2 linked regions of the Rubripirellula amarantea genome follow. The protein of the gene in region 1 interacts with the protein of each later gene in a pairwise test. Links are inferred from orthologs where the notes say so. Each region holds a gene or a part of one and is shown in the gene's direction. Other genes may lie near its edges.

Region 1 (6,136 bases):
TGCCAACATGATCGGCATGGCTGCCCTTTCGGCCAGCCTTTCGTTGTTCTTGAGCGTTCGCCAAGCCCACGGTCCTGACGCGATTGAGCAACGTGTTTGTGCACTAGCGAACAAGCTGAGCGAGAAATTGTTGGCGGCTGGGGCAGTGTGCGATCGCCCCGGTGAGCCGAAGAGCCAAAGCGGAATCGTCAATTTCCAGATTCCGGGAACCGAACCCGCCCAGTTTCGCGAAGTCGCTTTGCAGCATCACGTGGTTGTTAGTTGCCGCGGGCAAGGCGTTCGCGCGAGCATTCATGCTTATAACAACGAAGACGACCTCGACCGATTAGTCGAGGTCGTACGGTTGGTGAACAAGCCTCAGCAAATGCCGTAGGTAATCGCTTGGGGCGTGCTGTTGAAATACACCCGTGATGCACACGGCAAGTGCACACGGCAAGTGCACCCGGAACGGTCACCCTTCAGCGTGCTTATCGGTTCACCCGGCGTTTACTTGCGTGCAGCGGCGTGCTTCAACGGCAGCCAAGCGGCGTTGTCAGCACTGCTGTTGACGCATTGCTGAATGAAGTACATGCCTTCGACGCCGTCATACACGTTGGGGTAAATCGTGTCGCGTTGGTCGATCTTTTCGCCAGCGGCCCGCTTGGCCATCGCGTCAAAGGCAGCAGTATAGACGTTGGCAAAAGCTTCAAAGAATGCTTCCGGGTGGCCGGATGGAAGTCGGCATGCACCCGCGCCCGAACCGGTCATGTACTCCGCGTTGGGGTCACGTGTGTAGATCTGGTGAGCCTTGCCGTTTTGTCGGTAGATCAGCTCGTTGGGGTTCTCTTGACGCCAACGCAATGATCCCTTGGTCCCGTCGATTTCGATTTCCAGGTCGTTCTCGCGACCGTGACTGATTTGTGACGCCGTCACGGTGCCCAAAGCGCCGTTCTCGTAGCGAATGACTGCCGTGCCGTAATCGTCCAACTTACGTCCTTCGACAAACGCCTTTAGGTGACAACTGACCGAGTCAGGCAGGACGCCGGTCATGTAGCGACCGAGGTTATAGGCATGAGTCGCAATGTCGCCGAAGGCACCCGCAGCGCCGCTCTTGGCGGGGTCGGTTCGCCACGCAGCCTGCTTTTGGTCTTCCGCTTCGAGCTGAGTTCGCAACCAACCTTGGATGTACTGCGATCGGATCGCGTTGATCTCGCCAAGTTCACCGCTCAAGATCATTTCGCGTGCCTGACGCACAAGCGGATAGCCGGTGTAATTGTGACTGACCGCAAACACGACGTCGCTGTTTTGGACCGTTTCAAGAAGTGATTCGGCTTGCGCTAAGTCGAACGTCATTGGCTTGTCGCAAACCACGTTGAAGCCTGCTTCGACGGCCGCACGTGCGACTTCAAAGTGCGTGTGGTTGGGTGTCGCAATAGATACGAAGTCGATTCGTTCGTCCTCGGGCAACTTCGATTCGCCATCAAGCATGGCCTCGTAACTTCCGTATGCCCTTGAATCCGCAATTCCATAGTCGGGTGCCGACGATTTGGCGCGTTCAGGGTTGCTCGAAAGCGCCCCCGCGGTCAGCACAGCTCGGTTATCCAAGCATGCGGCGATCGAATGAACGCGTCCAATGAACGAGCCCGCACCGCCGCCAACCAGAGCCATGCGGAGTTTGCGGTTGAGTGGTTCGTTAAGTGCCATGTTGAATTACCTCGTGAAAACTTGGCGTCGGAGACGTTAGGAGACATTTGACGTTCGGAAAGTTGTCTTGGCATCGTAAAGTTCCGGCGCGATGCGTACAATTATGGGCAGTAGAATTCTCTCTTCTCCCTCGGCGACGGTCGCACTGGCCACGATCGCCCTCATTTGTCCTACGGAGCCGCAATCATCATGTCTTCTCCATCTCCATTTGCCGCTGAAGCGACCCCCGATGATTCCTCAAAATCAGCAAACCTTGCCATTCATGGCGAAAATCAGTCGCCAAGTGTCTGTTGCGGTGGCATCAGGAATTGGATGATCGGCGTGATGATTGCCGCCACCATCGTTTCACTGACTGCGGTGGCTTACTGCGTTGGACAACGAAATGCGATGGCGGCACAGATAAACGCGGCGACGGTTGATTCGACAATTCCTTTGCCATTGCTGGAAGCGTCTGCATCCGTGACGAGTGAAAAGTACTCGATGGCAACGGGCAATATCAGCGAAGATGCAGACGGTGTTTTCGTTTTGGACCACAATTCGGGCCTTCTTCAGTGCAGTGTGATTTATCCTCGCGTGGGACGTTTTATGTCCGCCTTCACCATTAACGTGGCGGATGCACTGGGGACCAGTGGCAAGGGCGGAAGCTACATCATGGTGACGGGGCGAGCAGATTTTCCGCGGGCAAGCAATCGTCCTGCGGCATCCACCGTGATCTACGTCATGGACACAGCGACCGGAAACTATGCCTGCTTTGGCGTTCCGTTCGATCGAGTGGCAATGAACGCAAACCGCCAACAGCAAGGTTCGCTCGTGTTGATCACTACTGGAACCGCGAACCCGGTTATTGATCGCGACGATCTGCGATAGGTCGTTTGAACGCGACTTTCGTTTCTCATCAGGCAGGCCGGTTTCAGCCGGCCACTTCCGCTTGGTCGTTGGTTCACGGCGTTGCCTTGTCGGATAAGGTTGTCGAGAAACGACGGTGCGGCGTTTCTTTTCATACACTCAGTTTTGGATTTCGTTGATAGGCAAAAAGCCTTCCCCATCTATTCATGCAAGGAACTGCGAACAAGCTCACCGAAGGACTTAACGAAGCCCAAGCCGAAGCTGTGGTCACGCTCAAAGGGCCCATGCTCGTTCTCGCCGGAGCCGGAACGGGGAAGACGCGTGTGGTGACCTTCCGCATCGCCAACCTCATTCGACACGGTACCAACCCCGATCGAATTCTCGCCGTGACGTTCACGAACAAAGCTGCGGGTGAGATGAAAGAACGAATTGGTGAGTTGATTGGTGGTAAGCAACGACGCAAACCAAAGCGAGGGGAAAAGCCACCGCCGGCTCCCACCGTTAGCACGTTCCACTCTCACTGTGTTCGTATTTTGCGACAGCACGCCCCGGCGTTGGGGTATCCCGCCAAGTTTTCGATTTACGATCGCGGCGATCAGGAATCTCTTGCGCGGTCAATTCTGCGAGAGTTGCGGCTACCAAACGCTGCTCTAAGCCCCAACGATATGCTGTTTATCATCAGCGGTTGGAAGAACGCTTCGATCAAGCCAGAGCAAGCGGTTTACGAAGCGGCAACCGACAAGGAACACTTTGCCGCGTCCGCCTATCGTCGGTATCAGCAAGGTCTGATGTTACGAGGAGCGATGGACTTTGATGACCTGCTGCTGCAGACGGAGAATCTTTTTGAACTACGCAGCGACATTCGCGATGAAGAAGCCGACAAGTTTGACCATGTGCTCGTCGACGAATACCAAGATACCAATGGGTCGCAGTATCGAATCACAAAGCACCTGACGCAAAAGCATCGCAATTTTTGCGTCGTTGGCGATGATGATCAATCGATCTACGCGTGGCGAGGAGCCGACGTCACTCACATTCTGAATTTCTCGAAGGATTGGCCTGATGCCAAAATAGTTTGTCTTGAGAACAACTATCGCAGCACCGGCGAAATTCTGGCGATGGCCAACCGACTGATTGGTTACAACACGACTCGGCATGATAAGACTTTGATTGCCAGTCGTCCCAAGGGGAAAAGGCCACGAATACAGCAGCACAAAGACGAGATCGCGGAAGCGCAATCGGTCGTCCGTGACATCAAGATGCATATCGAGGGGAACCACGTTCAACCCAAGGATATCGCGATTCTATTTCGCACGAATGAACAACCACGTTTGTTCGAAACTGAATTGCGAAAAGCAAATGTTCCTTATGTGATGCTTGGGGCTCAGTCGTTTTTTGATCGGCGGGAAGTGCGTGACCTTGTTTCGTATTTGAAGTGGATCGAACAACCCAACGATGAGGTCGCGTTAAGGCGAATCATTAATACGCCGCCGCGGGGCCTGGGGAACAAGACAATCGAAATACTGCTGGGGCGTGCAGTAAAACGCGGAGTTCCGCTTTGGGACATCATGAATGACCCCAACGAAACCGCCGAACTTACCGGGCCGGCACAACGTGGGATCGAGGACCTACAGCAGCTATCCAAAGACGTGCTTCATCGCAGTCAGAACGAGTCGTTGGTCGCCGCAATGGAAACGTTATTGTCACGCACTTCATTCTCAACCGAAGTGGCTTCTCGCTACGACAAGCCTGAAGAGCGTGAAGCGAGAATGGCGTCCATCGGTGAATTGACCAACGCCATGGGCGCTTTCGAGGATTCCAACGACAACCCTGACTTAACGGGTTTCCTGGGGGAAATCGCGTTGTCAGGTCGAGAAATGGGTAGCGAAAAAGACAAGCTAGCCAAGCAAAATGCTGTCTGGTTGTTGACCATGCACGCCGCCAAGGGATTGGAATTCCCGATCGTATTTATGGTCGGTATGGAAGACGGCCTGCTACCTCATAGCCGCAGCGTGAAGAGCGGCAATGAGGATGACATCGCGGAAGAACGTCGGCTGTGTTACGTGGGCATTACGCGGGCTCAAGAAACACTTACGATGAGCCTCGCTCTTACGCGGCGCAAATGGGGTAAGCCACGACCAACGATTCCTAGCCGGTTCTTGTACGAGATCGTTGGTAAAGCCGACAATCCGAACAAGTATCGCAAGAAGCGATAAGCCGGTTCGAGCGGTACTCGTTCACTCGCCGTCGCTCAGCACCGCCATAAACGCTTTCTGGCTGATTTCTACATTTCCGACCGCCTTCATTCGCTTCTTGCCTTCTTTTTGCTTTTGCAGCAACTTTCGTTTGCGAGTGATGTCACCCCCGTAGCACTTGGCGGTCACGTTTTTTCGCATCGCGGGAACCGTTTCGCGAGCGATCACGCGGCTACCGATTGCCGCTTGAACGGCGACTTCGAACATGTGTCGTTCGATTTCGGACTTTAGCTTCTTGGCGACCGCGCGTCCTCGCCGATCCGCGTCGGCTCGGTGGCAAACAATCGCTAAGGCATCGACACGGTTGCCATTGACCATGATGTCGAGTCGGCAAAGGTCAGCGGGCTCGAAGCCAACCATTTCGTAGTCAAGCGTTCCGTAACCTTTGGTCGCGCTTTTAATCTTGTCGTGCAAGTCATACACAACTTCCGCCAAGGGAATGTGATACGTCAACATGGTGCGATTGGCACCAAGAATTTCGTGGGCTCGCTGGATGCCACGTCTCTCTTGGCACAACTTCATTACCGAGCCGATGTAGTCATTGGGAACAATGATGCTGCAGCGTACGATTGGCTGGCGAAATTCTTCGATATCACCGGGATCGGGAACGTCTTGTGGCTTGTGAATCGTGTGCGTATTGCCGCGTTTATCGACCACTTCATAGGTCACGTTCGGAGCGGTTTGAACCAAGTCAATGTCGGACTCGTTCTCCAATCGTTGCTGGATGATTTCCATGTGCAACAGACCCAGGAACCCGCAGCGAAATCCAAACCCAAGTGCATCGCTGGTTTCGGGTTCGAATTCGAAGCTGGGGTCGTTGACGGCTAAGCGTTCCAATGCATCCCTGAGGTCCGTGAACTCTTGCCCGTCACTAGGAAACAGGCCGCAGTAGACCATTCGCTTGGGACGCGCGTATCCAGGAAGAGCCGGCGCGGATTTGTCGATGTTATCGACCACGGTGTCACCGATGTGCACGTCTCCCAGGCTCTTGATGTTGCAGATCAAGTAACCGACTTGGCCGGCGCTGAGCTCGTTGCAAGAAACTCGCGCTGGCGCAAATTGTCCAAGTTCAACCACTTCATGAACCGAACCTTTGCGGGCGAATTTGATCTTATGACCTCGCTTGACCGTTCCCTGCATGATCCGGACATAGGTAATCGCACCGCGATAGTCGTCGTAATTAGAATCGAAAACCATCGCTTGCAGCGGCGCATTCGGGTCGCCGGTGGGGGCGGGGATTCGCTCGATGATGGCCTCAAGCAAGTCATTCACGCCCAATCCCGTCTTCGCACTGACCCGAACACATTCAAACGGATCCGTTCCGAGCGAATTCATCATTTCCTCGGCCACCT
Region 2 (6,077 bases), 440 kb from region 1 along the record:
CTGGTTCGAAATCGTTGACGCAGATGATTCAGCCATTGGCGCGGTCATCTTGGCCACTCATAGCGAAAAAGCCAGTGAATTAGTCTATATGGCGCTCATTCCCTCTGCCCGTGGAAAGGGACTTGGGCATGAAGTTATGCAACGAGTGATCGAAGAGATTCAGATTCGTTTGTCACCTTCGGAACAAAACATAACGATTCCACAACTAGTGCTGGCGGTCGATGAAAAGAACGTCCCGGCAAAAAGAATTTACGAAGCAGCGGGACTCAAACCCATGATTCGTGAATGCGTTTGGGGAAAACATTTTACTGATCAAGCGATGCGGTAATTCGGTTCTGTTCAACGACGTTGACGTTTTTCAAATCGCGGTGATGCAACTTAGAAAAACGTCGTTTTGCACGGACGATTCGTGGACGCATCCCAGCAGCGCGTCGCCTTCCTCTTTGCTCTGCCAACACCTTTTCCACCAGCACGAAAACTCGATTCTTCATCGCGAATCCGCCATGCAATTTTTGCATTCACAAAGACAACCAGTCACACGCCTGCAAAATCGGGATTTCCGGGGCAACGAGCGACACGAAAAGGAAAGCATCGCACAATCTTCAATTTCTCTTCACGAGACTATTTGACTTCAATGCTAGCAACCATAGAATCACCCCTCACGCCCACAGGAGGTCTTTCTCACCGGGCGCGCCCCGCTCACGGGGCGACTTGGGCTGAACGACCCGTCAATGCCGTTCAGGTCATCTTACTCATCAAACTTTCGCTGGCTTATTCGCACCTTGCCGGTAGAGTTCTCGATGAGTGGGGAATCGGAATTTCCACACCCGCAACACGTCCATGCCCGCAACACGTCCATGAAGGAGGATTGCGCTCAACGTATGTCCGCACCGCACGGCTGCACCGATGGCAAGGATGTCATTGGAAAATTCACGGATGCTTTGAAACAGCGGCTTGGCGTTGATCGATTCCGAATGTGGTTTTCACACGGAGTCACCTTCAATGTGGAATCTTGCGGCGAAGGGAATCGCGACACTCTTGTCGTCGAGGTCCGCGGCCAATTCGCGCTCGACCGTTTGCAGAAAAACTTTCTGACCCAACTTCGTGGGGCAGCGATGCAGGCAACCGGTAGCGCCATGGATGTTGAACTGCGATTGGAATCGGCCATTCCTCAACAAGCCGAACTGCCTTTGGCAATGGAAGCCGGTGGCAATGCATCAGCACGAACCGCCCCTGCCATAAAGAATGCACCGGCACGACAAGCTCTCGGTCAAAACCCGGCCACCAGAAAACCTGCGACTCGACACTCAGCGGCAAGAACGTCGGGAACTCGATCGACAACTAGTCGAGGCGGCACTGCATCTTTGTCGTCGCTAGTTCATAGAGCCGACGGTGCACGAAGTCGGCGGGCGTCCCAGGAATCGGTTCGCGCCGCTCAACTTGATCAACTCCCGTTGCTCGATCACATAGAATCGCTTGACCAGCAAACCTCGCGTTCGGTATCGGCCTCCGCTGGTTCGCAACCCGCAGCAACTGCGACGCCTTCATCGGGTGCCAAACCAAACGCTCGTGCCGCGATGACGATGCAATCGTTTGTCAAAGGCAGCAGCAACGAACTCGCTCACACCGCGGCCTCGATGGTTTGCCAAACGCCCGGTGTTGCCAGTCCGCTATTTTTGTGCGGTCCCTCGGGAACCGGAAAGACTCACTTACTTTCTGCGATTGCGGCCCAGCTTCGTCAACGGCATCGCATGCGACGTGTCATGCACATGTCGGCTGAACAATTCACCAATGACTTTGTTGCGGCTCTTGGCAACAGCGGCATCACCTCGTTCCGAAGTCGCTATCGCGATGTGGACGCATTGTTGATTGACGACATCCAGTTCTTGGGATCCAAGAAAGCAACCTTACGTGAGCTGCTTTACACGATTGAAACGTTGTCGCACTTGCACCGCCCCATGATTTTCAGCGGACTGCAATCGCCGACTGAAATCCAAGGACTCACTAGTGAGTTAGCCGGTCGCATGGCTTCGGGACTGGTGTGCCCACTGCGTGCACTCGATCAAAGCACTCGCGAGACGATCTTGCAAAGGCTTTTCGAAGAACGTTGTCCGATTGCGGTTCCCGCGGACTTCACGACGCAACTTGCCGGAATGATTGCCGGTGATGGCCGTGTTTTAGGCGGATTGGCGAATAACATCAATCTGCTGCAGCGAATGAACAACCGCATGCCGACGATGGATGAAGTTCGGCGAATCGCTGGTGACATGCTTCGATCTGCTCAACCGGTCGCCACCCTTTCGGTTATCGAGACAGCAGTTTGCGAGGCATTCCAATTGCCAGCGGACACCCTACGTGGACAAAAGCAGACGCGTAACGTGACGGAGCCGAGAATGTTGGCGATGTACTTAGCACGCCAGATGACGTCATCGGCTTATGCGGAAATCGCCAGACACTTTGGCGGCAAGTCACACAGCACGGCCATTGCAGCGGAAAAGAACGTTCAGAAATGGATCACCGCTGGTAAATCGATCGGTCGCGGAAGAGCGTTAATGTCGACGCAAGAGGCCATTGATCGCGTGGAAAACCTCCTTCGCGGTGCTTCATAGTTGCTTTGGCAGTCAAATGTTGACTGCCATTTCTGGAACTCGATTGTCAAGATCCTTGAGCGATCGGCGAATCATCCGTTAGCCTGTATCGTAGACGTACGCGATCGTCCCACCCCCACCCCGCTCCACGGACAGGAACCATGATTTCGGACCCCTCGAACTTCAAGTCGAAGAAGAAAAAACCCCAAGCTTCCGCCGCTGAAGTACTGCAGCGAGAGCAACCGTTTGACCTTGAAGCCGAGATGGGTGTGATCGGCAGTATCCTGTTGATGCCCGTGGTCTGCGACGAGATCGCGTCGCTGAAGGCGGACGATTTCTACGACGACGCCAATCGCATCATCTACGGCATGCTCAGAGAGATGCACGATGCGGGCGAGAAGATCGACATCACGTTGTTGGTATCGAAACTGCGGCCATCGGGCGATTACGAAAAGGTAGGTGGCGCGCCGTACCTAGCCAAAATATCCGGTTCGGTTCCCAATGCCGCTCACGCAGCGTTCTACGCTGACATCGTGATGGAAAAAGCGGTCTATCGAAAACTGATTGAATCGAGCACCGAAATTCTGCGAGACGCCTACGAGCAAAACAGCAGCGCCAAAGAGTTGTGTGCTCAAGCCGAGCAAAAAGTGTTCGCCATCATGGACGGCCGCGGTTCGCAAAGCGTGCACAGTATTGCCGACGTGTTGCACCAAGCGATGGATCGAATGGAAGCGCGTCTTCGGGACGAGTACGTCGATGGCGGGTCGGAAACTGGGTTGCGTGACTTTGACGAAATGACCGGCGGACTTCACAATGGCGAGTTGATTATTTTGGCCGCTCGTCCATCCATGGGCAAAACCGCTTTGGCCATGAACATCGGCGAGCACGCGGCGATTAATCAACGCACACCTGTTTTGTTTGTGTCGTTGGAAATGTCAGGAATCGAGTTAGCCGACCGGATGCTGTGTTCTCTTGCCAGGGTCAATGGTCACCGCTTACGCAACGGTACTATTTCATCGGACGACCGCGATCGCTTGGTGATGAAGGCAAATGAAATTAGCCAAGCCCCGCTTTACGTGGACGATTCACCGAGTCGAACGGTTAGTGAGATCGCGGCGGCCGCGCGTCGAATCAAACGACGTGAAGATGGACTTGGTTTGATTGTGATCGATTACCTGCAATTGATCGAACCGGATAATTCACGTGACCCTCGTCAAGAACAAGTCGCAAAGATCGCTCGTCGTTTGAAGGGGATGGCTCGAGAACTCGAAGTTCCGTTGCTTTGCTTATCGCAACTCAACCGCCAAGCTGAAGATGGCAAAGACCACCGCCCCAAACTCAGTCACCTACGTGAATCAGGTGCGATCGAGCAGGATGCCGATGTGGTAATGTTTGTGCACCGCGAAGAGTACTACCACCGCGGCGAAGACAAGGCCCAATTTGCCGGTCAAGCGGAAATCATCATTGCCAAACAGCGGAATGGCCCCATTGGCGATGTGGCGCTAACTTGGGAAGCCGATTTCACACGGTTTAGCGACCGAGCTCCCGAACGACATAACGAGTTTGACGACTACGCCGAATTCAGCAGCCCGGGCGGTTTCTAACCTCCCGCAACTCATTCTTTTTTCTAGCAACGGTGCCTCCCCATGTCGGATTCTGTTTCGTCGGCTTCAGAAGTCAATGCATACTCGGCGGGCACATCGGTCGACGATAGCTCAGTGCCGTCTGAGGTTCGTCTGTGGATGACTCCCGCGATCATCATCATGGCGGTCGTCTGGGCGTTATTGATCATTCCGGGAATGATCGCACCGTTGACGATCATGCACTTCGTGTCTTTGCAAGGTGCCGGAGTGCTCGGGACGCTTTCGTTGACACTTTGGTGGTTGCTGTCTCGCGGCGTTCCTGGCAAGACTCGCCTTCTTGGCTACGTCACGATATTAGCGATCACGATTGCCACGTTCATGTTAATGAACAAGAGCCTAGGAATCACGATGCTGATCTATGGCCTTCCGACTGCGTTGACCATTCTGATCGGATCCTTGACGTTGCTTCGCACGAAAGCTTGGCCAACTCGTAGTCGAGTATCGCTGGCTGCGTTCACCGCATTCATGGTGGCAATCCAGTTCGTTCGGATTGGTCAAATCGATGCTGCGTTCGCGTTCAGCTTGGTGCCACGCTGGATACCGACCGCCGAAGATAAATTTCTTGCGTCGCTGCAAGATGACCAACCGACTGCTGAAAATCAATCATCAGAGGCGGAACCAACGGATGCGACGGAGCTCGTGAACCTTCCCAACGACGTCAGCGACACTGATTGGGCTGAATTCCGAGGACCACGCCGTGATGGAGTGCTACCGGGTGTAACGTTCGCGAAGGACTGGGAAACAACACCACCTAAAGAAATCTGGCGTAGTGATGTGGGGCCGGGTTGGTCGTCGTTTTGCATCGTTGGTGATGTATTGTTCACACAGGAACAACGAGGCGAACAGGAAGTGGTCGTCGCGTACTCCGCTTTGACGGGGAAGTCACTTTGGATCACATCTAACGAAGGACGCTTTGAAGCTTCGATGGGAGGCGTCGGGCCGCGGGCAACCCCCACTTATCACGACGGCAGACTTTACGTCACCGGAGCCAACGGTTTGATTCAGTGCCTCGATGCGAAAACTGGAAACGTGATTTGGAGCTTTGATGGGGCGGAAGGTCGCGAAGCAGCGCCGCTTGCATGGGGTTTCGCCAGCTCGCCATTGATTCACCAAGGTAAAGTCCTAGTGGTTACATCGGGCGGAGATGGCCAAGGCGCGGTCGCCCTAGATCAAGAAGACGGCAGTGTCATTTGGCGAGCCGGACATGGTTCACATACCTATTCGTCGTGCCAGCTTGAAACCATCGATTCCGTTCAACAGGCTTTGGTGGTTAGCGATTGGGGAGTCGAAGCTCTTAATCCCGATACCGGGGAAGTCATCTGGGGCAGTGAATGGCTGATTGACGGCATGCCACGAGTAGTACAACCACTGGTGGTTGGCAATACGGTTTACTTGGGCACCGGGTACGGTAACGGTACTCGGCGCATCGATGTCGCTAAGCAGGATGACGGAAGTTGGTCTGTTAACGAAGACTGGACCGCTAACCTGAAGCCTTACTTTAACGACATGGTTTATCACCAAGGTCATATCTACGGTTTCGATGGTCCCATCATGTTGTCTATCGATGCTGAAACCGGCGACAAGAATTGGAAAGGCGGACGCTATGGGCACGGGCAAGCTTTGCTCTTGCCAGCGATGGATGCAATTTTGGTAATCGGCGAGAAAGGAGAACTGGCACTCGTTGACGCGTCGCCTGAGAAGTTTGTTGAACTCGCGCAGATGCAGGTGCTCGAAGGCATTACCTGGAATCATCCCGTGATCGTGGGCAACCGCTTGTACGTCAGAAACGCCGAGCAGATGGCTTGCTATGAGTTGCCTGAGGAATAATCGGAACAATTCGCACGAT

The links.
Region 2: the proteins of Pla22_RS22405 (region 1) and dnaB interact in binary tests that used the Escherichia coli proteins (3 or more experiments, as listed by UniProt). The link is inferred for Rubripirellula amarantea from one-to-one orthologs.

What each region holds. Positions count from the first base shown.
Region 1 is NZ_SJPI01000003.1:632,223-638,358, reverse strand. What follows is about bases 2,274-5,240. They hold Pla22_RS22405 (ATP-dependent helicase), read left to right. Parts: upstream 2,274-2,735; coding sequence 2,736-4,745; downstream 4,746-5,240. Other genes in these bases: lepA (translation elongation factor 4), read right to left, coding at 4,767-5,240; Pla22_RS22410 (hypothetical protein), read left to right, coding at 2,274-2,550. Also shown: Pla22_RS22420 (aminotransferase class V-fold PLP-dependent enzyme), read left to right, coding at 1-373; Pla22_RS22415 (Gfo/Idh/MocA family protein), read right to left, coding at 487-1,683; more of Pla22_RS22410, read left to right, coding at 1,873-2,273; more of lepA, read right to left, coding at 5,241-6,136. UniProt on the Escherichia coli protein: Rep helicase is a single-stranded (ss)DNA-dependent ATPase involved in DNA replication; it can initiate unwinding at a nick in the DNA. It binds to ssDNA and acts in a progressive fashion along the DNA in the 3' to 5' direction.
Region 2 is NZ_SJPI01000003.1:188,600-194,676, forward strand. Bases 2,063-4,970 are described here. They hold dnaB (replicative DNA helicase), read left to right. Parts: upstream 2,063-2,749; coding sequence 2,750-4,192; downstream 4,193-4,970. Other genes in these bases: Pla22_RS20770 (DnaA ATPase domain-containing protein), read left to right, coding at 2,063-2,609; Pla22_RS20780 (PQQ-binding-like beta-propeller repeat protein), read left to right, coding at 4,235-4,970. In the rest of the region: Pla22_RS20760 (GNAT family N-acetyltransferase), read left to right, coding at 1-328; Pla22_RS20765 (hypothetical protein), read right to left, coding at 306-491; more of Pla22_RS20770, read left to right, coding at 858-2,062; more of Pla22_RS20780, read left to right, coding at 4,971-6,058. UniProt on the Escherichia coli protein: The main replicative DNA helicase, it participates in initiation and elongation during chromosome replication. Travels ahead of the DNA replisome, separating dsDNA into templates for DNA synthesis.